Regions from separate parts of the Fictibacillus sp. Mic-4 genome, predicted to be linked through region 2. Evidence: riboswitches for the same ligand, from Rfam matches in the RefSeq annotation. Region 2 holds a riboswitch; each other region holds the start of a gene.
The links. A riboswitch is a leader RNA that binds a small molecule or an ion and turns the genes downstream of it on or off. The one in region 2 is predicted to bind cobalamin.
Positions count from the first base shown of each region.

Region 1: it holds a riboswitch for cobalamin, as region 2 does, so the genes downstream of both, WD019_RS09060 ((2Fe-2S) ferredoxin domain-containing protein) here and WD019_RS05830 (sodium:proton antiporter) in region 2, are expected to answer to the same signal.
Region 3: it holds a riboswitch for cobalamin, as region 2 does, so the genes downstream of both, WD019_RS07640 (ribonucleoside-diphosphate reductase subunit alpha) here and WD019_RS05830 (sodium:proton antiporter) in region 2, are expected to answer to the same signal.

Region 1 is NZ_JBBHZM010000010.1:48,428-56,672, reverse strand. Features, by position in the region: gene WD019_RS09080 (DUF47 domain-containing protein) at 1-541, opposite strand, end outside; tRNA gene WD019_RS09075 (tRNA-Pro) at 760-836, opposite strand; gene WD019_RS09070 (prenyltransferase/squalene oxidase repeat-containing protein) at 905-2,770, opposite strand; gene WD019_RS09065 (MATE family efflux transporter) at 2,986-4,347, opposite strand; cobalamin riboswitch at 4,568-4,758, shown strand; gene WD019_RS09060 ((2Fe-2S) ferredoxin domain-containing protein) at 4,919-5,290, shown strand; gene cobJ (precorrin-3B C(17)-methyltransferase) at 5,323-6,993, shown strand; gene WD019_RS09050 (sirohydrochlorin chelatase) at 7,015-7,905, shown strand; gene cobK (precorrin-6A reductase) at 7,912-8,245, shown strand, end outside.
Region 2 is NZ_JBBHZM010000005.1:32,272-40,516, forward strand. Features, by position in the region: gene corA (magnesium/cobalt transporter CorA) at 1-644, shown strand, start outside; gene WD019_RS05825 (YkvA family protein) at 744-1,130, opposite strand; gene WD019_RS05830 (sodium:proton antiporter) at 1,315-2,115, opposite strand; cobalamin riboswitch at 2,256-2,445, opposite strand; gene WD019_RS05835 (DUF1259 domain-containing protein) at 2,623-3,030, shown strand; gene WD019_RS05840 (type III PLP-dependent enzyme) at 3,146-4,372, opposite strand; gene WD019_RS05845 (MFS transporter) at 4,393-5,613, opposite strand; gene WD019_RS05850 (IucA/IucC family protein) at 5,619-7,727, opposite strand; gene WD019_RS05855 (IucA/IucC family protein) at 7,727-8,245, opposite strand, start outside.
Region 3 is NZ_JBBHZM010000007.1:101,326-109,570, reverse strand. Features, by position in the region: gene WD019_RS07665 (redoxin domain-containing protein) at 1-406, opposite strand, end outside; gene WD019_RS07660 (thermonuclease family protein) at 521-1,294, shown strand; gene WD019_RS07655 (STAS domain-containing protein) at 1,459-2,304, shown strand; gene WD019_RS07650 (DedA family protein) at 2,317-2,919, opposite strand; gene WD019_RS07645 (ribonucleotide-diphosphate reductase subunit beta) at 3,106-4,143, opposite strand; gene WD019_RS07640 (ribonucleoside-diphosphate reductase subunit alpha) at 4,175-6,433, opposite strand; cobalamin riboswitch at 6,584-6,788, opposite strand; gene WD019_RS07635 (CBS domain-containing protein) at 6,865-7,284, opposite strand; gene WD019_RS07630 (metal ABC transporter substrate-binding protein) at 7,463-8,245, shown strand, end outside.

The DNA of each region.
Region 1 (8,245 bases), on a different contig from region 2:
AAATTTCCTTAAATTGCATGATTTTAATCGGATCTTTTTCGTTCGTGAACAAGCTCTTAATGCATTCGCGCAATAATTCGTCACAGACAGATTCTAAATAATTGATTTTAATCGCATGCGGGCGAATGTCCATCAATTTCTTTTTGTTTAACAATTTCGTTGATTGAGCGACTTCGACCGAAGCTTCTAGTATATAGTTTGCAAATTTCACCATATAGTCATCAGGTTTCGTAATGGAATACATTTCAAAACGGGAAGCACATGATTCCATTCCATCCAAAATGTCATCCATTTTATTTGCCAGTTCCAATATATCTTCTCTTTCAAGTGGGGTAATAAACGTTTTATTTAGATTTACTATTAATTCGTGGATGTACTTGTCTCCTTTTGATTCATATTCCTTCATTTTCTTCGCAAATTCGGTTAAATCGGATTCGCAGCTTATTTTACAATCGACAAAATACTGCGCGGATTCCTGGACATTATCGGCAATATTCGACAGTAAGTCCAAAAATAAATCTTTTTTTGAAGAAAAAATCATGTACAAAACCCTCCAATTATCAAGAAAAAGATTAGAAAAATTTGACTTCCGGCAAACCATGTTTGCGAAAGCCGTCAGTTTTTGCAAACCAATGGTATTATACCGTTAATGAGAAAAAAGATAAACAAGTTTTGAAAATAAACTATAAAGTATTCATTTTTCAGTATATCCAAACCCATAAAAAGTAAAAAAAGCAGCTGATTAAGCCGCCTTAAAAATGGTCGGGATGACAGGATTTGAACCTGCGACCTCATGCACCCCATGCATGCGCGCTACCAAGCTACGCCACATCCCGATTCAATTTTTTATTCCATTTTTAATATAAATGAAAAAAGCGAAAAAGACAAATATCGTGATTCAACTTTAATCAACATTTTTATATTTCCGATAATAATGGCTTAACGTGAGCAATGGAAAAATGTAACTGTAACTATGATAGATCATATAAAATATGCCTGGAAGGCCTTCGCCTGTTGGATAATGGGTTTTTTCATACGTATAGTTCTCTTTATTTAACAGGAAATCAATTCCGCTTTCGATCGCTTCTGTCGGGTATGGATGGACGGAAATTAAAGCATCAAGCGCCCATGCGGTTTGCACGACGGTGCTATACGATAAGGGAATGTATTTTTTATAGATGTCACTTTCGCATGATTCCCCCCATCCGCCATCAAGTCTTTGGATAGCTGTCAGCCATTTGATCCCTTTTTGGATGGATGGATCCTGAATGGGTGTGCCCGCTGCTCTGAGGCCGGTAATGGCCCCCCATGTTCCGTAAATAAAGCAAATTCCCCAACGGCCATACCAGGAGCCGTCTTTTTTTTGCATTTTCTTTAACCATTGAACAGCCGATTTTATAATCGGGTGATCGAGCTTCATATCTTCATAATTCCCTAAAAACTCCAGCGTTCTCCCGGTTAAATCAGGCATGGACGGATCGGTAAGCGTATCTTCAGCATTTTCGATCGGGAGGCGGGAGAGCCATTTTTTGTCTGTATTTTTTTCGAACGCCGCCCATCCTCCATCCCGATTTTGCATCGATAATAACCAATGCAACCCTTTTTTATAGGAACGTTTCACTTTGCTGCTATAGGGTGAATATCTTTTTAACGTCCTAAGTGCCGCCTGCGTATCATCAATATCCGGATGCATCGAATTACTTTCGGAAAATCCCCATCCACCTGGAAGCGCATGGCGGTTATGAATGATCCAATCGCCCGGTTTTGTCTGTTGTTTTTTTAATAAATAGAGCAACGTCTTTTTCATTTGCGGGTGAGAAGGTGATATGCCGCTTGAGAGCAACGCATAATTGACGAGAGAGGTGTCCCAGATCGTTGACGGGGAATTTTGAATATGAATATGGCCATTTATCTTGCATTGTAATGAAATCAATCCTTCAATGGCACGAACGATGGTTGGTGAATCTTTTTCATATCCGATGGCGGCAAGTCCGTAAACCATGAGGAAGGTGGAAGTGGCATAACTTAACAGCGTCCCATCGCTTTCAATGCGATCCAATATATAATCTTCCGCAAGACGATCAGTAGATGTTAATGGCCGGTTGGCTTTCATTTGCCATTTAGGGCCAGGATAATGATCTTGTAAATCTTCCCATAATGTACTTGGTTTGTGATTAACGTTTAAATGAGACAGGTCTGGCGTCCACCGGTTAATCATTGTAAATTTGCGATGAATCCCGAGCATGACCGGTGCAAAGTGAGCCCGGGCATAACTGGTGAAATCATAGAAATTCAGCGGGCTGCCTTTGGGCAAGCTGAAAAGAATAGTCGGATTGATTGGAACGTCCGGCCATGGATAAAGGCCGTTGAAGCAAAAGAAAACACGAGTCAAGAGACCCGATTTTTTTATGCCGCCATTTTCTCTAATAAATCTCTCCGCTTTCTTTAACATGGGGGAATGAGGTTGTACATAACCGGAGTAAAGAAGGGCTGTATAAGCTTCAAGTGTTGCAGATAAATTGCCTGTTTTTTCATCCGGATACGCTTTCCACGTCCCATCGCGTTCTTGTTTGGATAAAATGCGAGATACAAGTCGTTTCATTAAGGTTTCATCTTTCCATTCAAACATGCGCATTACAATAATCATGTACGCATCTGTTAATATGACATTTTCAAAACAAAATCTCCATGACCCGTCTTCAGATTGTAAGCGAAGAAGCTCCGTACATCGGCGCTCTATTTCTTTTTTTACCTTATTTAACCGATTCATACACGTCGCCCTTTCACTGCGATTTCCCGAACGATTCTCTCCTTTTATGAAATATGCAGGTACTTGCGGAAAGGTTCATTGAAAAGAAAACACCCGGCAATATTTTGCCGGGGATGGGGAGCACTAATAGGAAGATGATGTTGTTTACAGTATGAAATGAAAGTGGGAATAATATGCAAAAGACGCCCCCCCTCCATTCAAAGGAGGGGGGTTCGTTAAATAACTTGCTGAAGCTCGATGTCCTTCCTTTGTACGCGGGCAAGGCGGACGGAAAGGCAGACCGCACCAAAGGCGAGACCGGAAATTAAGCCGATCCAATAGCCGAATGCGCCAAATGAAGTGAATTTAGCAAGGACAATACCGCTTGGAAGGCCGATGATCCAATAAGAAACGAAAGCTAAAATAAATGTAATGTTCACATCTTTATAGCCTCTCAGCGCTCCCTGGATCGGGGCGGCAACCGCATCTGAGAGTTGGAAGAAAATCGCATAAATTAAAAAGTGTTTGGTCAATTGAAGAACGTGGCTGTCATTCGTATAGATGGACGCCACTTGCTCGTTGAAGATGAATAAACCAATTGCACACAGCATCCCCATTATGACCGCTATCGAGATTCCTAAATAACTGTACGTTTTTGCGTCTTTCAATCGCTTTGCCCCGACCTCAAAGCCGACCGCAATGGTGAGGGCCATGGCGATACTAAGCGGAACCATGTACAAGAACGAGGCAAAGTTAAGCGCTGATTGGTGTGCCGCAATCGTGGCTGTATCGAACTCGCTCATAAGCAATGTAACGGCTGCAAATATGCTCGTTTCGAAAAAAATCGAAAATCCGATCGGAACACCGATTTTTAATTGCTCTTTCCATGCAGCAAAAGAAACGCCATACAACCGTTTGAATATGTGATAATCCGCAAATGGCTTCATGCGGTGAATCACAAAGACCGCAATGAAAACGATACACCAATATGTGATCGCAGATGCGTAACCGGCACCGACCCCTCCGAGGCGGGGAAAGCCGAATTTACCGAAAATCAACAAATAATTTAGTCCGACATTGATTGGCAGGGCACAAAGTGTAATCATCATCGATACGCGGGTTTGCCCTAATGCATCAATGAAGCAGCGCAAAACATTGTACACAAAAAGCGGTATTATGCCGATGAAAATGGCGATTAAAAAACGGCGGGCGACATCGCGCACGTGACTTTCCAAATCCATATGATCAAGGATCGGGTCCAATAAAAAAATGCCACAAACAATAATAACGATGGAAAGAAAGACAGCGAGCAATATGCCCTGGATAACTTTAAACGGCACTTTGTCTTTCTCTTTTGCGCCGGCAAGCTGCGAAATGATCGGTGTTAAAGCAAGCAATATGCCGCTTAATCCGGTGTTGACAGGAGTCCATATACTGACGCCGATCGCCACACCCGCCAAATCATCCGGACTGACATGCCCGGCCATCGTTGTATCAAAGAAACTCATCGCATACAACGCTAATTGCGTGACTAGAATTGGAAGTAAAATAATTAGCAATTGCCTTAGTTTTTGCCGAACAGAAGATGTTTGATTCATTGCTTTCAATCCTCATTTGTGTGTAATATAAAAGCTCAATAAAAGGATAGTAACATACATTTATGACAAAATATAAGATTTTTGCTTCAATTTAGTATAAAATTCAGATTTATAAATCCAGCTAAACGAGCATTTTCACTAAAATAAAGTTTTTCTATTTTAAAATTTATTAGAATGTTATATCATAGAAACTGTTCGATTCTATCAATACAGTGAAAACCGAATAATTGCATTTAAGAGTGCCCGGGATGAACTTCCAGGGATAATAGGGAAATCGGTGAGAATCCGATGCAGCCCCCGCTACTGTAAGCGCTGATGAAATTGTCGATGCCACTGGCTCTAATCGCCGGGAAGGGACAAAAGTAAGATGATGCGCAAAGCCAGGAGACCTGCTTTTAAATGTTGTTTCATTTGCTTTTCGGAGGGAGGAGTAAAATGGCGGTAGACTACTAGTTTAGTCATTTTTTCTGCTATGCATGTTAGCACCTCCAGCTTCCAAAAGCTTGAGGTGCTTTTTATTTTTAAAAGACTAGCTGCAGTTGAAGGTGAAAAATAGTAAAGAGGTGGCCCTATGACGACCTGGAATTTAACAGGAACTGAGCATCATGTTTTGATTTGTAATGGATCGAGCTGTATGAGGAAAGGGGGAGAAGAGGTGACACAAGCGGTGCGCGATGAGATCGCATCGCTTGGCATCGACTCGAAAATCCATACGACAAGAACGCGTTGCAATGGGAGATGCAAAGATGCGTGCGTCGTTATCGTTTACCCGCAAGGCGCATGGTTAAACGGTATGACACCGGAGAGAGGGAGAGAAATGGTCCGAAAGCTGGCGGAAGATGAACTTAAGTGTTTGCAGCCATTTACAACTTACGAATTTAGACGCGGGGCAATGGCGCCAGTCGACAACAACGTAACGTTCGCTGGCATTTCAAAAACGTAAAAAAGATGGTGAACAACAAAGGAGGGATGCAAATGGAACAAAAAGGAAAACTGTTCATCGTCGGATTCGGTCCCGGCCATTTTGAACATATTACAGCACGGGCAAAAGAGGCGCTACAAGAAAGCGATATGATTATCGGTTACAAAACGTACGTGGAATTAATTCAAGGGCTGATTGACGATCAAGAAATTGTAAGCACTGGAATGACGGAAGAAGTATCAAGAGCCCAGGAAGCGGTCAAACAGGCCGAAAGAGGGAAGAAAGTAGCCGTCATTTCAAGCGGGGATGCAGGCGTATACGGCATGGCCGGACTCGTTTTTGAAGTGTTGATCGAAAAAGGGTGGAAAGAGGAGACGGGTGTAGCGGTTGAAATCATTCCGGGAATATCGGCCATCAACTCATGCGCTTCATTGCTCGGGGCTCCCGTTATGCATGACGCCTGCACGATTAGCTTAAGTGACCATTTAACCCCGTGGAGTCTGATCGAAAAACGGGTCGAGGCAGCAGCCCAGGCCGATTTTGTCATCGCTTTATACAATCCGAAAAGCGGGCGCAGAACGCGGCAAATTGTTGAAACGCAAAAAATTTTATTAAAATACCGTGATCCAAAGACGCCGGTAGGGCTTGTGAAAAGCGCCTATCGCGAGCGGCAGCAAGTCGTTATCACGAACCTGGAAGAAATGCTTGATCATGACATCGGCATGTTGACGACGGTCATTATCGGCAATTCTTCGACGTTTCTTTACGATGGAAAAATGATCACGCCAAGGGGTTATCAAAGAAAATATACGCTAAATAGCGAGAAGCAACGGCTGAAGCCGCACCAGCGTTTATCTAGGGAAGCAGAGCCATGGGCACTATCACAGGAAGACGAAACTGGCGAGTCGCAAACAGGCAATGAACGAAAAGAAAGCACGATGGCTGCCCTTTTGCCCCCGAAATCAAAAACGGATGCAAATGACTCTTTGGAATTGGCTCTTGAAGCGTTAGGCATGGTTGATAAAGAAGAACGAAGCGCTGAAAAATCCTTCATAACGGCCGGGCAGCCAATCGAGTCCATTTTTGAATTGGCGGTGAGCCCGGGGGTCGCGAATAAGCGGTTTACACCGGAGCAAATGATCACTCTTGCGGAAGTTGTTGGATCAAACGGAAGCATGGAATATACGCCAAATCACCAGATCGTCTTGCGCATTCCGACAACAGATCCAGATATGGTAACAGAGAAGTTGCATTCTGCCGGCTTTCTTCTAATGCCGATCGGCGATGTGCTTACGGTGAAGGCTTGCGATTTTTGCGATGGGGAAAAGGCGGAATCGATTCCATATGCCGAGGAGCTTCAAGAACGGCTTGGAGGAATGGCGCTTCCGAAAGAAATGAACATCGGTTTTAACGGGTGCGGCATGGCATGCTATAAAGCGGTTATGGAAGATATCGGGATCGTCTATCGGAAAGGAAAGTTTGATTTGTTTTTAGGCGCCAAACCTGCAGGCAGGACGGCTCATCCGGCCCAGCCTGTCGCAGAAGGAATTGAGCCTGATCAATTAGTAGATTTAGTGGCTGACATTATCGAATTCTATCAAGAAAAAGGACATCCGAATGAAAGATTTTACAAGTTTTTCAAACGAGTAAAAGAAATTAAAGGATTCAAGCATCAAGAGATCGCACCAAAAATCAAACTTGAGCCGGCTCCATGCGGAGAGTAGGCTTTTTAGGAGGATGGCTAAATGAAGGCTATATTGTTTGTAGGGCATGGGAGCCAGTTGGAAGAAGGAAATGAAGAAGTAAGAACGTTTATCAAATTGCTTACGCCAAAACTGGGCAAAGATCTCATTATTGAAACATGTTTTCTCGAATTTGGCTCGCCATCGATCATGGAAGGAATCGACCAATGCGCAAAAAAAGGGGCAAGCCATGTATATGTCATACCGATAATTTTGCTCCAGGCGGGACATTCAAAAATACATATTCCAGCCACGATTGATGAGGCCAGGGACAAGTATCCATTCATCGGATTCACTTATGGCCGCCCGATCGGCATTCACGAAGAAACAGCGGACATTTTGTACAGCCGTCTTAAGACAATCGGTTTTGATGCAAAGGAACCAGATGAAGAAACCGCAGTCCTTCTCATCGGCAGGGGAGGAAGCGATCCTGATGCCAACAGCGATCTTTACAAGATTTCTAGATTGCTATGGGAGAGGTGGAACGTTAAGTGGGTCGAGCCGGCTTTTATGGGCGTGACTTCACCGCTAGTCAATGAAGGGGTTGAGCGCTGCCTGAAGCTCGGGGCGAAAAAAGTGATTTTGCTGCCGTACTTTTTATTTACAGGCATATTGATGAACCGGATGGCCGAGATGCTCGAGGGGTTCAAGAACGAATACCCGAACAACGAATTTCTTTTGGCTGATTATTTCGGCTTCCACCCAAAGCTACAGAAGATCATCAAAGATCGAGTGGAAGAAGCGCTAGAGGGCGAAGTGAAAATGAACTGCGATACATGCCAGTACCGTATTAACGCGATGGAGCATATTGATCACCACCATCATCACGATCACGGCCATGATCATGGACATCATCACCATCATGGGCATCATCATGTTCACGAAAGTAGGTGAAACGAAATGATTTTAGTGCTGGCAGGGACGAGTGACGCAAGAGAACTCGCATTAAAAATAAAAGAAAACGGGTTTAACGTTTTAACGACCGTTGTAACGGAAAATGCAGGAAAAAGTTTGAGCGATGTTGGATTGGACGTGCGTGTCGGCAGATTGACAGATTCCGAAATGGCAGCCCTCATTCAGGAGAGGAAAGCGCAGGCGGTCGTCGATGCGAGCCATCCGTTTGCCGAAGAGGCGTCAAAAAATGCCGTAAACGGCGCGAAATGTGCGAACGTCCCATACATCCGTTATGAGCGGGAAACGCAAAACTTCCGCCATGAGAAGATAACGTTCGCAA
Region 2 (8,245 bases):
TTGTTACTCTTCACAAACATAAATTAAAATGGCTTGGCCAAATGGATGCGATCTGTCATAAGCATACGAAATATATGGATAAAGGCGCTGATTTCCTTTTATATACATTAATCGACGGAATTACAGACGAATACTTTCCGATTCTCGACCGGATCAGCGCCCGTATTGATGAATTAGAAGATGAAATGTATGACGAAGAAGTAAAAGAAGTGACGGAAGAATTTCTTGCGTTAAAACGGACAATTATTTTAATTCGCCGCGTCATTATTCCACAGCGGAGAGTATTTTTAACGATCAACGGAAGATGGAAATTTAATATTCGTGAAGAGAACGTCCCCTTTTACACCGATTTGATTGACCATTTGGAACGGATCGCTGATGCTACAGAAACATACAGGGACCTTGTCAACAGTGCGCTCGATACGTATTATTCCATCATTAGCGCGAAATCATCTGAAAAGTTGAATGTTTTGACGATCATTTCGACGATTATGCTGCCGTTAACCTTTATAACCGGCTTTTTCGGAATGAATGTTCCTTTGCCTTTCCAAAGTTCCCATTATTCAACGATCTTCATTTTGGCATTAATGGTCGTATTAGTCTGGATGATGTGGAAATACTTTAAGAAAAATAAGCTGTTATAAAAAACGAAGCGGGCAATCCGCTTCGTTTTTCTTTGTATCATTTTTGCTGAGTCAATACATCTCTTTTTATCAAGTAGGCGCTTCTCTCAATCCTCTTACTTAGAAGAATAGCCTTTCCATGATCCATAGTGCAATAAGCATCCATAAGATGATAATCAGCCCTCCGGTAATCCAGTTCCTCGGTTTCGCTTGATTCATCAGGCGTTCCGCTTCTTTTCTGCATTCTTTCACTACATCACCTGGCATCATCTTAAAGGCAAAATAAATCCCCAACGGTACGAGAATTAAATCATCGAGGTAGCCTAAAATAGGTATGAAATCGGGTACGAGATCGACCGGACTGAAGGCATACGCAACGACGCATATCGAAAAAATTTTCGTATACCAGGGTACTTTCGGATGTTTATTGGCTAAATATAGCGTATATAGTTCGCTTTTTAGCTTTTTTGCATATACCTTCCACTTTCTTAAATTTATATTGCCCACTTTTCCTCACCTTTGTAATATAATGTTTACCGTATGCTGCACAACATGCTCTACCATTAATTTTTTCCATCGTTCAATGTAATCATAACCTTGTTGTTTTCTCATTTCTATTCCTCTCTTCATTTAAAGATAGATTTTTCAATATAAAAAGCTCTGACCAAAAAAGTTGTCAGAGCTTCTTCACTTAATTCGAAGTATTCATTTCTACGTTTTGTCTTTTAGATCGAACACTTACAAAAATGAAAGTAGCAACTAAGAAGATAAATAGAATGACTCCGACGATTTCGAAATCGAGTTCAGCCCATGGGTTAAAGTAGGTAAATGCCAGATAGAAGGAAACCCCGTATGCGAGGATGACAATTACCCAGCCCATTAGTCTTGATGCAGATTTTCCAAGTTGGCTTGACTGATTGATCATTTTATAAACGATAAGCGAATCAATGGTATCGGTAATCATCATGCCAAACATAAAAACGATCCCTAGCATTAAAGGGGTATATTCTCCCCTGTTGCCCGCCGCCAAAGACCAGACAGCCGTTTGACTCACGGTTTCAGCCGCTAAAGCAAATAACGCCCCGACTAAAACAATAAGAAGGGGGTTCGTAGTTCCCCGCGCGACTTTTGGAATAAATTTTCCCTTTAATCCACTTAGATGAAATTCTTCGTTACTCTTTCGGGTTCGCAATAGATTATACGTATTTAGCGTACCAATGAGAAATAAAGAAATAATCGATACCCACGATGCAAAATGATCAAAATACGACGGGAACGAAAAGTTCTTCATCACAATTCCTAAAATGCCGGCTGTAACAGCTACCATCCCCCCATGTCCGAGCGAAAATAATGTTCCGACCCAGCGCGCAAATGGGCTGCCCATTCGCCAATTGTATCGGGTTTGTCCATCAATAAACGCAAGATGATCCGCATCTAATCCATGCCTGAGACCTAACGTAAAAACTAGCAAAAAAAGTGATAGCGTTTCCATTAAAAATCCCTCCTCTTATAAAAACGTAAAAATCCTCAACCTGAGACAGATTGAGGATGAGTACTTAAGTTAAAACGACAAAAGGGCAGAATATGATTGTCGCTTACATCGAGTACACCTCTCCTTTCCGCGAAGGCCGTATTGGTGCTACAACACAGGTAGGTCTCCTGGCTTTTGAATCATGGCACTCTACCGTCTTCCCTAACGTTGAAGTTAAGTGACATGAATGATAGAGCACTCCTCAATTACAGTGGCGGGACCGCTCGGGATTTCCACCCGATTCCCTGTTACCCCTTGTCTTACAAGGGCACCTGGTTGTCTTATATAATTTTCTATTTTTATAGTACCAAAAATTCTTCAATAACCCAATTCTTTTTTCTATCACAAGTTTATAATTCCACTGTTACACTTACCTTTTGCCCTCTCATCGTAAGAGAGTCATGCATATATGTAGTAACAAAAGATAAAATCTATCTTTTTAAAATAAAGTTGTAAGGAGGGCTTTTTATGAATTGGGAAAGTCGTAAAAGCCTTTGCCAGGAATTTGCTAGAATTCTAGGTGGAATGGGCAGTTTAGATGAAAATGGAGTATGCCTTGTACAAAAATTCCGCACGTTAAATTTCACCATTCTTGGACGCCGTGCTAAATCTCCGTTAGTGATTCCTCAATTTTTTTCTTTCGAAGACGTTGACCGAAATGGCAGAGCGTTAAATTTAGGGGAAACTGTGCTTTTGCAAGCGGAAGCAAATCCATTAATGACCGAACTTCGCAAACGAAATATTATTGTTACTGCATTGCATAACCACTGGTTATTTGAAGAACCTCGGGCGATGTACATGCATTTCGAATCGGTTGAACCGCCATTAGAATTTGCTAGAAAAGTCAGGGACGCATTTAGAGTCTTAAGAGGCTAAATTTATATCAATTGAAAAGAAGCGTGCAAAAAAATTTTTAATAAAATAAGCTCACCAAAGCAGGGTGAGCTTTTTAAATTCGTTTTCGTTTTGCCAATAATGTATGCCATTAAGATTAACGTGACTCAACCAATTTCTCATCCGCTTCATTTATAGGTTCGGAATCTAAATAAATATGCTCTGGGTGCGGATGCGTAAGAAAATCATGATGCGAAATCGACCAGCCGTATGCTCCCGCGTAGCTGAATAAAAGAATATCTCCAACGTGCAATCGTGAAATGGGGACATTTCTTGCCAGTACATCATTCGGTGTACACAGTTCCCCCGCAACCGTAATCGTTGATTCATTTACTTCAGGACGCTTAAAAGGGTATGGCCACTCCTCTATCGGTACGATCGTAAACGGATGACTCTGTTTCCAGGCAGCTGGAAGTCTAAGATGATGGCTCCCTCCGCGGATGATACAAAAATAGCGACCATGATTTTGTTTAATATCCAATACTTCTGCTGCATAGTAACCGCACGAAGACGCAATATAGCGGCCACATTCAAAAATCGTTTGCCAGTTGGCATCGCTATGCTTCTCCAGTATTTTTTCCAGCCGCAGAATAAAATTATCCCAATTAAATTGCTCTTCTACCATTTGATAGTTGATTCCGATTCCTCCGCCTACATTGATATAAGAAAGGTCTAAATCCCATTCTTTTCCCCATATTTTTGCCTTTTCAAAACAATGATCGATGAAGTGCACGTGGGCGGCTGGATCCAGGTTATTTGACATTGCGTGAAAATGAAAGCCGAAAAGCCTGACATTCGGCAAGCAGCGCACTAAGTCGATTGCTCCAGACACTTCTTCTTCATCCACTCCAAATTGGCTCGGAACTCCTGACATTTTTAACTGAGCGTTTGGAACGGAGTTGCGCAGGTTGACCCGCAGTAAAATGGATATGGATGTCCTTTTTTGAGCTGCTATATAGTTAACCAACTGTAATTCGTGCAGGCTCTCGACATGAAGGAAAGTGACCCCGTGATCAATTGCTCCTTCAATCTCTTCTTTCGTTTTTCCTGGTCCTCCAAACAAAATCGGAATGCTCTCATCGACGGCCCGCACTTTCTCGATCTCCCCTAGCGATGCTACTTCAAACCCGTGAACAATTGGTGCCAGCGCTTTTAATAGAGTCTCATCTGAGTTGGCTTTTATTGCATAAAATAATCGGCATGCTGAGGGGAGGCTTTCAATTAACTTGTTCACATGCCGACGCAATTTTGGCATGTCATAGATATAGGCGCAAAAAGGCTGCTCCCGCTCTTGCTTCAAAGATTTCACTATATTTTCTATCATTTTATTACCTCTTTCCTCTATTACATTTTCCAAATTTGCCGTCTGCTTACTGCAATCATGAAAGTTGTTACAATACATCCTAATCCCATTACGATACCCGCCAGCAACGCTCCGGCCTGTGCAGCAATAGCGCCTATCATGATCGCTCCTAACGGAATAAACCCTCTATCCATTAAGGCGATGCTCAATATTCGTCCCCTCATCCCGTCCGGAACTTGTAACTGCAACGTAATCCGGCTCATCGTCCGATAAATTTGGCTTGATAATCCAACAAAGAACATCGCTACTCCCGCGATTGGAACATTTTGAATCCCTATAAACAAAAGTAAAGAAAGCCCAAAGGCCATTATGGAACCAATCAGCCACTTTCCCGGCCGTTTCACTTCTTTCCCAAAAGAAAGCCAGGTCGTTCCAACTATTGCCCCAATGGATGAAATCGTTAAAAGCATTCCAAATCCCTCTGGCCCTAGCTGTAAAAGATCCCTTGAAAATAACGGCATCAACGTAGTGTAAGGAAATCCGAATACCATTGGTACAATCGCCAATAAAAGCAAAGATTGGACCACCGGGTGGGATTTGATAAAGCCTGCAGCTTCCCGGAGCGTCGCTTTCTCTCCTTTCTTTTGATTCCGATTCGGGATTGGAGAATAACGTATGGCACATAAAGAAAACAGTACGCCAAAAGTGGCGACCGCATTCATATAAAATAAATGGGCAATGCCGATAACCGGAAGCAAGGCTCCGGCAATCGCCGGTCCAATCATGCGGGAAAGATTAATGACCGAAGTATTAATCGCGATTGCACTCGCTATCGAGCGCTCCGAGACAAGACTCGGCAAGAGTGCATTTCGGATCGGCGTGTCCATTGCCGCCAGACTGGATCTTACTGCTACAACCATGGCAAAAAGCCAAAAAGGCGGCTTTGCCCCGGCAAGATAACCAAGGCAAAACGTCAATAGTATTGTCCCTATTTGAATCGATATTAATAGTTTTCTTCTATCATATCGATCTGCCAATATGCCTGCCGGGACACTAAAGAAAAAAGTAGGGGCTAATCGGCATGCGTTCATCAGCCCTAAATGGAGCGGCGAATTCGTAAATTGCAATACTGCCCAATTTAACACAACTAAATCCAGCCAATCTCCTATCCGTGTAACGAAACTTCCGGCCATAAAAATGGTGAACGACTTTGAGTGAAGCGCAAGTCGTGATGATTTATGCTGAACTTCGATCCGTTCCATTGGCCTCATTTTTCCGTTTTCCAGAATTCGTGAAGCGGATTCGGAACAGTGGCGTAAGAATAATCTTTTCCAGCGGGGGCTAATCTCATTTTTACCAATGCTTTATGATCGACTTCCGGCCGGTACAATGCTTTTCTGTCAACACGGACGTTTTCTTTATATTCTGGCAAGGACTCTAAATCAGCAAACACGCGCTCGCAAATTCGATAAATCTCTTGCCATAAATCTCTTTCTGATAGCCCAAAATATTTGCAAGCCTGCATGACCAGTTCGCCGAAATGATTTTGAAACACCGTATAAAACACTTTATTGTGCATTTCGTTTAGAATGTTTGTCACCGTTACGGAACCGGGATAAAATTCCTTTTTAACATTAGCAACTGGGAGTCTGTCTGCAAAAATTCTTGCCCCTCCCCAATCACGGAAAAGCATCCGAACGGGGCGGCTGTCTTTAAATATGATGATACTATTTTGCAAATGTCCTTCTAAACCGATTCCATACTTGACCATAAGGGTGAGAAAGCCCGGCAACGCGATCGAAACATATTCACTGATGAACCGAAAAGCAGCCCTACGCAAGGAGGTTTCGTCTATTACTTTCGCATACGTTTCAATGAGTTCTGCGAAAATGATTTTTTCCGTAATCGGCGATTCAGAAAAAAGCGAGCTACCGACGATGGCCACCTCGTCCTTAGCCGTAAATGATTCTACATTTTCACGCAATAACGCTGACAGATTTCTACTTTTCAGATGATTCATATCTGTTTCTTTTAGCTTGAAATTGAAGCCCGCACATTCACAAATTGGCACAAACTTCTCGGCCAACTCCGATTCTTGCTGCATAATGGAACGAATGATTCGGGTAAAGACAGGCCCGTTATTTGTCGTATTGGCAGATATGGAACGAACTGTAGACGTCATCTGGCTATTGACCGCCACTTTTATGGCGTGTTTAGGTACACCGCCATTTTTAAAAGGGACGACCGTTCGAAATGATGAGGTTGCACCGCCCGGAACTTGAAATCCGCCTATTGGAACGACAATCTCCTCTTCTATTTCTTGTTTGTAAATAACCGGGATCGCGTTTTTCAACTGCCACGGATGCACGGGAACGAATATAAAATCGTTCACACGAAGCCCTCGAGCTGTAAATTCTTGCTCTACCGCCTTTCGTAACGTCGGATACTCGGTAAATAGAAATTCATTTACATCCTTTGTATTTTCCTCAATAAAAGCGAACTCTGCATAATCTTTTCGAATACCTGCAAACTGAATTGCAGCTTCTCCATTAAATTCCGGTGCATAGCGTAACACATCTTTCGGTTCCATGCCGAGTTTCGTTTTTGCACCTGGATGAAGATTATGTCCCTCAACCGATAATTGCTCAAAAAACAGGCTCGCATCAAAATCAGGATCTAGTTTCTTTTGCAGCAATACCCAATCAAAAGTCGTTGCGATGTCTTGTTTTCTGGCGATTTCTCGTAGCTTTTTCTTCTTTTCTAACCAAAACGCATATGCTAATGCAAGATTGGCGCTTCCGTTCATCAATTCGAGCGCTAGCCGCGTCCAATCATATCCATTTCCCCCATTCGTATTTTCTTTGGACCTTATTAATTGTAAAAACTCAACGGCATGTTCCAATCTCCGGGCTCCCTTTTCTGAAACATGCAATATCTTCCCTGCCACTTCTAAACGGTTAAACGCATATGTTCGGCTTACCGGGATCACAATGCACGAACTTTCAGATAGAGAATATATTTTGTAACTTCTGCCGCTGTCTAAGCCATATGTATGGAGTGTCTGAATGATCTTCTGCCAGTGTTCATCAATGGATGGAACATTTAATGTATGAATGGTGCCAATGACGTAGAGATCATACGAATATGAAACAAGTCCCATAATATCCTCACGCAACATCGCACTTACAAGCCGATTCAAAATTCCCCTGCGGCCTCTTGCAAGCGATAATTGATAAGCCGGAACCATAGTTGGCTCATTTTCTTTTAAAAAAGTAAGAACGTTCAATTCATCCTCCATCATCTTTCCTTCCTTACTATCTCTGGCTGCTTTATCTAGTGAATCCATCTGTAAAAGTTGGTTCGGACTTACACCCATCACATCGTCTCTCCTTCCCGGTTGATCATTGGATTTGGAACTTTCATGTACGAGTACGCTGTCACATCCCCACAGAGGCGCATCGTCGCCAGTGCTTTTAAGTCAATCATTGGTTCAAAAAGAGCTTGCTCATCCGCTGCAGCCTGTTCTTTAATTTCGGGATCTTTTTTCAACGTTTCAAAAACGTCTTTACACACACTAACAATGGGCCGCCATAGCTTCTCTTCATTTACATCTAAAGCGCGGACAAGACAGGTGATCAATTCAGCGAAATGGTTTTGCATAACAGAATACGTGATAATCTTTCTCAGCTCATCTACGTTATGCGTAACCGTTGATGAACCGGGATGAAACTCTGCTTGAAATCCATTTTTTTTCAATCTTTCCGGTAAAATTCGCACACCGCCAAAGTCTCTTATAAGAATACGTACGGGCTCTCCATTACGAAAGACAGATACGCTATTTTGCATATGTGCTTCTAAACTAATTCCATACCGTACCATCAGTATGATTAAGCC
Region 3 (8,245 bases), on a different contig from region 2:
CCAGCATACCATATCCCCGGTAAGGAACCGTATCATTTCGCATGTTCATATGCTCGATCAACTTAAATTCAGGGTCAGATAAAAATGGAAACGGCGGTTCCAATTCATCGTGCAAATATTTAAGGCTTTTCATTGTATCGCTACTTACAGCGTAAATATTGACATCCATATCATTAAATTTTTTCACATTTTCTTTTAAAAGAGTAAGCTGTTTTTTACAAAGGTCACAGCCAGCTGTAGTAAAGAAAAAAATAAGCGCAGGTTGATCCCCGGGGAAAATATGAACGATTTCACCATTTGTATTCTTCAATTCAATAGACGCCTCTTGTCGGCCGGTGCATCCGGCAATTAATGCGGCAACCATTACAAATAGCAATGTGAAGATGATCATACGAAGGAATTTCAAAAGCGTGCCCCCCTTTCCTAATTATCTATAGTGTTCGCATATTTCTCTTTATTTACTTCCCTAAACTGTTATGATTAAAAGGTGCATCATGAACTTTGAAAAGGATTGAGAGATATGAACCATTTTTTGCGAACGTTATGTTTAGCCTTTCTTTTACTATTAACCGCCTGCGGGACGACAGAAACCTCTTCATCTTCTAAACAGGGCGCGTCTACTTCACCACTGCATACTGAAGAAGCAGAAAAACATAAAAGCATTGTTCCGGCAGAAGTAATTCGAGTAATTGATGGAGACACCATTAAAGTGAACGTAAACAATAAGGAAGAAACCGTCCGTTTTTTGCTCGTTGATACTCCTGAAAGTGTCCATCCGACAAAACCGGTACAGCCTTTTGGACCGGAAGCGAGCCAATTGACAAAAAAGCTCTTAACCGGAAAAAAAGTTGAGCTGGAACTTGATGTGAGTGAACGTGACAAATATGGCCGCCTGCTCGCTTATGTATATGTGGACGGAAAAAGCGTTCAAGAAGAACTGCTTAAAAAAGGGCTTGCCAGAGTGGCGTATGTATTTGCGCCTAACACGAAATATGTCGACCGTTATCGCAAGATCGAGCGGGCCGCCCGCGAAAAAGGGATCGGTATTTGGAGTCTTGAAAACTATGTCCAGGAGGACGGTTTTCACCCTAAAAAAGAGGCGAAGCAACCGAAGGAGCGCCTGGAAACGGAAGATCATCCTTCTGGCTGCAACATTAAAGGCAATATTTCCACCCACGGCGACAAAATCTACCATGTGCCAGGAGGAAGGTATTATCGTATTACCAAACCGGAGCAATGGTTTTGCACAGTAAAAGAAGCTGAACGTGCAGGATTTCGGCGATCAGCCGAGTAAATTCGCGAGGAGCGCCAATTTCCGGGCACTCCTTTCTCTGCTTATTGGCCATTGTCATTCATATGCGTTCTTCGATAAAATTTCAACCAGGAATGTTTCATTTTCTGATGAGCAGGGTAAAAGAATACGGTATGTTCCGAATCAAACGATAAAAGGTGAAGGAAATGCATGATAAAAACAAAGCGTTATACGATTATTTAATTTCCCATGCAAATGAAATAACGGACGAATGGCTGGGCAAACGAAAATATAGCAAAAACTCCGTCTATTCATTGGAAAAAGATGCTGATCACCTGCGAAAGACGAATCAATGGGTGATTCAAATTCTCTCGAGCTCTTTGCTGGATGCCCCGAACACTATAAAAGAATTAAACGAATGGGCGCAAAAGACGGCTTCTGAGAGAGTAAGGACCGATACGCCCATTTATGAAGTGATTCATCAATTCAAAGTTTTCCGCAATGTATTTTGGGACAAAATCCATTCATTTGTAAATGACACAACGTTACAGATTACACCATCCGATATAATCGAGTGGGAAAAGAAGATCAATTCTACTCTTGATGAAGTGATCGAAAGATTTACCGAATCTTATAATGAAATTACGACAACGAGATTGGTCGCCCAGGAAGCATTGATTAACGAACTGAGTTCACCGATTATTCCGATCGCGCACGAAATCGGAGTCCTGCCGCTTATTGGCGTTATTGATACGAAACGGGCAAAATATATTATGGAATCGACTTTACAACAATGCACGTCATTAAAAATTAGCCGGTTATTTATTGATCTGTCTGGTGTTGCCATTATGGATACAATGGTTGCTCAAGAAATCTTTCAGGTGATCCAGACATTAAAACTAATAGGCGTCGAAACGACACTGTCCGGCATCCGGCCCGAAGTCGCGCAAACCGCCGTGAATTTAGGAATTGATTTTAGCAACCTTTCAATAAGCAGCACACTCCAGCAAGCACTAATGGATCTCCACTTGACAGCAAACAAAAAGACCTGAAAAGAATGATCTTTAAGCAGGTCTTTTTTTGCTGTTTTTTATTAATTTAATGATGATAACGGCAACGATCAGAACGGCGGCAATAATTGCTGCCAGTTTCGTATAAGGCGCAGCGACCGTTTTAATATTCTCCCAGTTTCTCCCCAGCGTACTGCCTAAATAAATAAACATCATCGACCATGGAATGATCGCAAGTGTCGTGTACGTCGTAAATTTGACAAAAGACATTTTGGCAATGCCGGCCGGGATTGAAATGGCATGTCTGACAACTGGAATAAAGCGGGCAAAAAAGATCACACCTGCTCCATATTTTTCAAACCATCGTTCTGATATGTCAATATGTTTTTTACTGATTAATATATATTTGCCGTATTTCTCGAGAAACGGACGTCCTCCGTACGCTCCTGCCCAGTATAGGAACAGCTGGGCGATTGTCCCTCCGATTACTCCGGCGATGACCGAGCCTGTGAACGTAAGGTGGCCCTGAGACATCATATAGCCTGCATAAGATAATACAAGTTCACTTGGAATAATCTCAATCATTAAACCGAGTGCAATGCCAAGATGGCCTAAACTAACAATCCATTCTAAAATCGATACGATAAATTCATGCATGCTGAACCCACTTTCCGTATATAAGCTGCATCACTATTATAGCATTATTGGAACGCTCCATTTCTTAAAAAACGATGAAAAATAGGAAAAGCGAAATGCTTGTCACATAATCTACTAAAATATATGCAAAAACACTTCCCGCTATTCGCAAAAACAAGCTGAGGCCATTTTGACCCCAGCTTGCTTTTATAACTCATCAAAACCATTGACATCGGATACTTTTGTGTATTGACGTGATTTTTGTTCAAAGAAATCGCTTTTGCCACTGTCGACATCTTCATAAGCTTTAATCCATTTCATCGGATTTTCGCGATAGCCTTCAAACGGCCGCTCAAACCCAAGTTCGTTCACCCGTTTATTTGCCATAAACTTAATGTACGCCTCAAGCTCAGAACCGGTAATGCCCATGAATTTATTTCCGATAATGTAACGTCCCCAATTGATTTCTAGCTCTGCTGCCCGCTTAAACGTTTCTCGGACAAACTTCTCCGTTTCTTCATTGTCAAGTTCGGGGAATTCGTTCAGCAGCTCTTTAAATATATTTCGGAACAATAGGACGTGCAGCTGTTCATCACGGTTAATGTAATTAATCATCGTGCTTGTCGACACCATTTTTTGATTGCGTGCCAAATTATAGAAAAACGCAAACCCGGAGTAAAAATTCAGGCCTTCTAAAATGATGTCGTACACGATCGACTCCATCAGCGTTTTTGGCGTCGGATGATTCACAAACCGTTCATATCCTTCAGCGATGAAATCATTTCGTTCCCTTAATACCGGGTCATGTTTCCAATACTCGAAAATTTCATCTTGCTTCTGCTTCGAAACAAGGCTTGACAACACATAGCTGTAGGATTGATTATGAACGACTTCCTGGAAGGACAAGGTCGTCATTAAAGCGACGAGACTGGAATCTGTCAAATAGTGGGCTACCCTTCCGCTATAGTCCGTTTGAATGCTATCGAGAAAAGCAAGTAGACCAATAATTTTATTAAACGCCTCTTTCTCCTCTTCATTCAATTGCGGATATTGTTTCATATCGGTTGACATGTTGATTTCAAATGGCGTCCAAAAGTTGGCGAGCATATTTTTATAGAGCGGATAGGCCCATGAGAAGCGGACATCGTCCCAGTTTAAGACATTCGAGCTCTTCCCGTTGATGATGCCGGTTGAAGCATTTGGCGCTGCCACATCGTACAGTTTTCTTTCTTGCAATTTTTCCATTTAAAAACTCCTCCTCATTAGAGCCTGCCATTTAACTTGAACAGCTTTCGCATTCATCGATTTCCGCCTGTGACGTTGAACGTAAATAATAGGTGGTTTTCAATCCAGATTTCCACGCAGTTAAATGGAGGTTGAGCAGCTCTTTCGCCTTAATATTGTTTTTAACGTACAAATTAAACGAAATCGATTGGTCAATATGTTTTTGCCGTGCCGCATTTTGCCGGATGCTCCATTGCTGGTCGATTTCGTAGGCCGATTTGTAATACCAGATTGTTTTGGCTGACAAGTCCGGAGCCGTAACCGGAATCTTGTAATCTTTCTTTTCTTCGGAGTACTCTTTTTTGAAAATCGGGTCGATCGATGCCGTGCTTCCCGCAATAATCGCCGTCGTCGAGTTCGGTGCCACTGCCATTAAATACCCGTTGCGAAGCCCATTTTCTTTCACTTCCGCTTTTAATTTTTGCCATTTTCCGGCAGTGTAATTCCGCGAGTCAAAGTAAGTGCCCGTTTGCCAGTCCGATCCTTCGAACACAGGGTAGGCGCCTTTTTCTTTCGCTAATTCCATACTTGCATGAATCGTTAAATAGCTAATTTTTTCATAAAGTTGATCGGCATACGCTACCGCTTCTTCCGATTCCCAGCGAATGCCTTCTAACGCCAGAAGGTGATGCCATCCGAACGTTCCAAGACCGATGGCACGATACTTCTTATTCGTCAAAACCGCTTGCGGCACTTCAATACGGTCTTCATTCAAATCGATGACGTTATCGAGCATCCGCACTTGAATCGGGATCAATCGTTCTAAAACATCTGCTTTCACCGCGCGGGCAAGCGAGATCGAGCTTAAATTGCATGTTACAAAGTCACCCGGTTCTTTCGTGATGATGATCTTTCCGTCTTCCGTTGTTTCCTCAATCACCTTTGTCAAACTCATGTTCTGGGCAATTTCTGTGCACAAATTGCTGCAATAAATCATGCCGGTATGCTTATTCGGGTTTGCCCGATTGACCGTATCCCTGTAAAACATATAAGGAACGCCTGTCTCAAGCTGGCTTTTTAAAATTCGTTTAACAATTTCAATGGCGGGTACGACATCGTAACCTCCTGTTCCCCGCTCACCGAACAACCCTTCATTCGCCGCTTTTACACATTCTTCATACTTCTCCCTGAAACTTCCTTTGCCCGGCTCCTCATCATAAAAATCATCCAGATCATATCCCATCACTTTCCTGATCGTATGCGGGTCAAACAAATACCAGTCTTCTCGCGCTTCGACCTTTTCCATAAATAGATCTGGGACTGACAACCCGATAAATAAATCATGCAGTCTTAATCGTTCATCCCCGTTATTCAGCTTGCTGTCCAAAAACGAAAAAAGATCTTTCCCGAACACAGGATAATAAATGCTGATGGCGCCTTTGCGCTGGCCAAGCTGATCGACGCTGACAGCCGTCTGGTTGAGCAACTTCGCCCATGGAATGACGCCTGATGATGTCCCTTTAAATCCTTTAATATCGGATCCGAGGCTTCTGATTTTCCCCATATAGATGGAAATTCCTCCGCCCCCTTTTGAAAGGGTAGCCGCATCGGTATTCGTATCATAAATGCCTCTCAGGCTATCATCCATCGTATCTATGAAACAACTGGATAGCTGCCCATAGCTTTTACCCGCGTTGGCGAGTGTCGGCGTCGCCACCGTCATGTACAGGTTAGAAAGCGCCCAGTACGCTTCTTTAACAAACTCCATTCGCTTGTGCACGGGTTCATTGATCATTAATGTCATTGCAATGATCATAAAACGTTCCTGCGGCAGCTCGTACACCCGGCCATCGTACGATTTAGCCAGATAGCGGTCAGCCAGCGTCCTTACGCCAATATATGTAAACAGCTTGTCTTTTTCAGGATCAATAACTCCCTCGAGTTCTTCAATTTCTTCTTTTTCATAGCGGTCTATTAGTTCAGGTGTATAGATCCCTTCATCCGTTAACCGTGAAATGAGCGTGTAAAGAGAGCCATATTTGATCTCCGGATTGAACCCTCTATTTTTTGCCGCTTCCATGTAAAGTTTTCTTAAAAAAACGGATGCCGCCATGAACGTCCAGTCCGGTTCATTTGCATTTATTCGTTCAAGGCTATTTAAGATCAATACATCGGCAAGCTTCTGTTCATTTATATCTTCATGATCGTTTAAAAAGGACATTACTTTTTCGATATAGGGCCTGGAATGCAATTGTGGAAACCGGCTAAGAACTGGCTCAATCCATGTTTGGATGATTCTTTCTCTTTCCATCGTATCGGTAGTCAAACGAAACACTTCCTTTCAAAAATAAAAGCCCATCCTTCTTCAAGGATGAGCTCTATAAAACGACACAAATAAAAATGCACAGTTGTACATCACATTTTTAGCCCGTGTCGTTCTCATCTCAATCCCCGAAGAAAAGAAACGCATAAGAAAAAGGCAGGTCTACTGGCTCATGCTTCGCTCTACTCTGGTCCTTCCCATGTAAAAGCCACGATCCATCGCGCGTTCTTTACACAGTGGATATTCCCATTTCGTCCACAATTACAGTTGCGGGGACAGCTCCGAATTTCCATCGGATTCCCTATTAAGTCTTTTATAAGACACCTTTATTCTTACTTCATATTCAATATGTAGTTAACATCTATTACTTTGACACTAAATATTGTGTTTGTCAATAGTTCTGGCAACATTTCCTTCTGTTATTTCAAATCAATATTTTCTTGCATGACTTTTGCGCAATACTTAATGATGTCTCGTCGTCTGATAATACCAATAAAGTAACCGTTGTCATCTGTTACTGGAATAAAGTTTTGATCGGTTGAAAGAGGAATTAAATCTTCCATGTTCGAGTTGATGGTAACAGGAATGTTGCGAACCCGTTGCGGCACGTTTTTCAATTTCGTTTTCAATACTTCTTCATATCCGATTTCAAGCGCATCCCGGAGCTTCCACAATAAATCTCCTTCAGTCAGCGTACCTACATAGCGACCATCCTCAGAAACAAGAGGCACCGATGTATATTTATGGTACGACAATTTTTCAAGCGCCTGTCTCATCGTTGATTCTGGATTTAAGTATTTTACTTCATCTTTTGGTAATAAATAAAAAGCGATATTCATTTGTATATGTGCCTCCTCTAATCCAGTTGTTACCCATTATATTATAACAGATCTACTGAAAATCAAGAGAATTATACACTCTAAACAGTCCTTCGATAAATCGTAACAATTTCGTTTTACAAATCGTAGTCTTTCCGTTTATAATAAAACGTGCGTATAAAATGAGAGGAGAAACATCATGAGAAACAAATATAGATTCTTGACAGTATTACTTATTGTTTCGGTTTTGCTAACTGGATGCGGTGCAAAAAAGGCCTCCAATGATCATCATTCCGGCCGGCTAAAAATCTTTACAACCATTTATCCTTTGCAATACTTCACTGAGCGTATTGGAGGCAAGTATGTTGAAGTTAAAAATATTGTTCCCCCGGGGGCAGACGCTCATTCATTTGAACCAACGACGAGAACGATGATGGATGTCGCTACAGGAGACGCATTTATTTATAACGGAACTGGAATTGAAGGGTTTGCAAATGCAGTAAAAGATGCAATTAAAGATGAAAATGTGAAAGTCATTGAAGCAGCAAAAGGGATCGATTTAATAAAAGCGTCAGAACATGAAGAAGAAGGACATGACGATCACGGTGATAAAGATCCGCACGTTTGGCTCGATCCAGTCCTTGCTGAAAAAATAGCCGCCAACATTAAAAATGAATTAATTGCGTTAAAACCTGAAGAAAAAGCCGAATTCAATAAAAACTATCAATCTTTGAAAAAAGATTTAGAGCATTTGGATGCATCATTCAAAAACACCGCTGCCAAATCATCAAAGAAAGCGTTTGTTGTTTCACACGCTGCTTACGGTTATTTAGCCAAACGCTATGGTTTAGAACAAGTTGGCGTGACCGGCCTGTCGCCTTCGGAGGAACCATCACAAAAACAATTGGAGAAAATCATTAAGCTCGTCAAAAAAGAGCACATTCACTACATTTTATTTGAAGGAAATGTGAACAATAAAGTC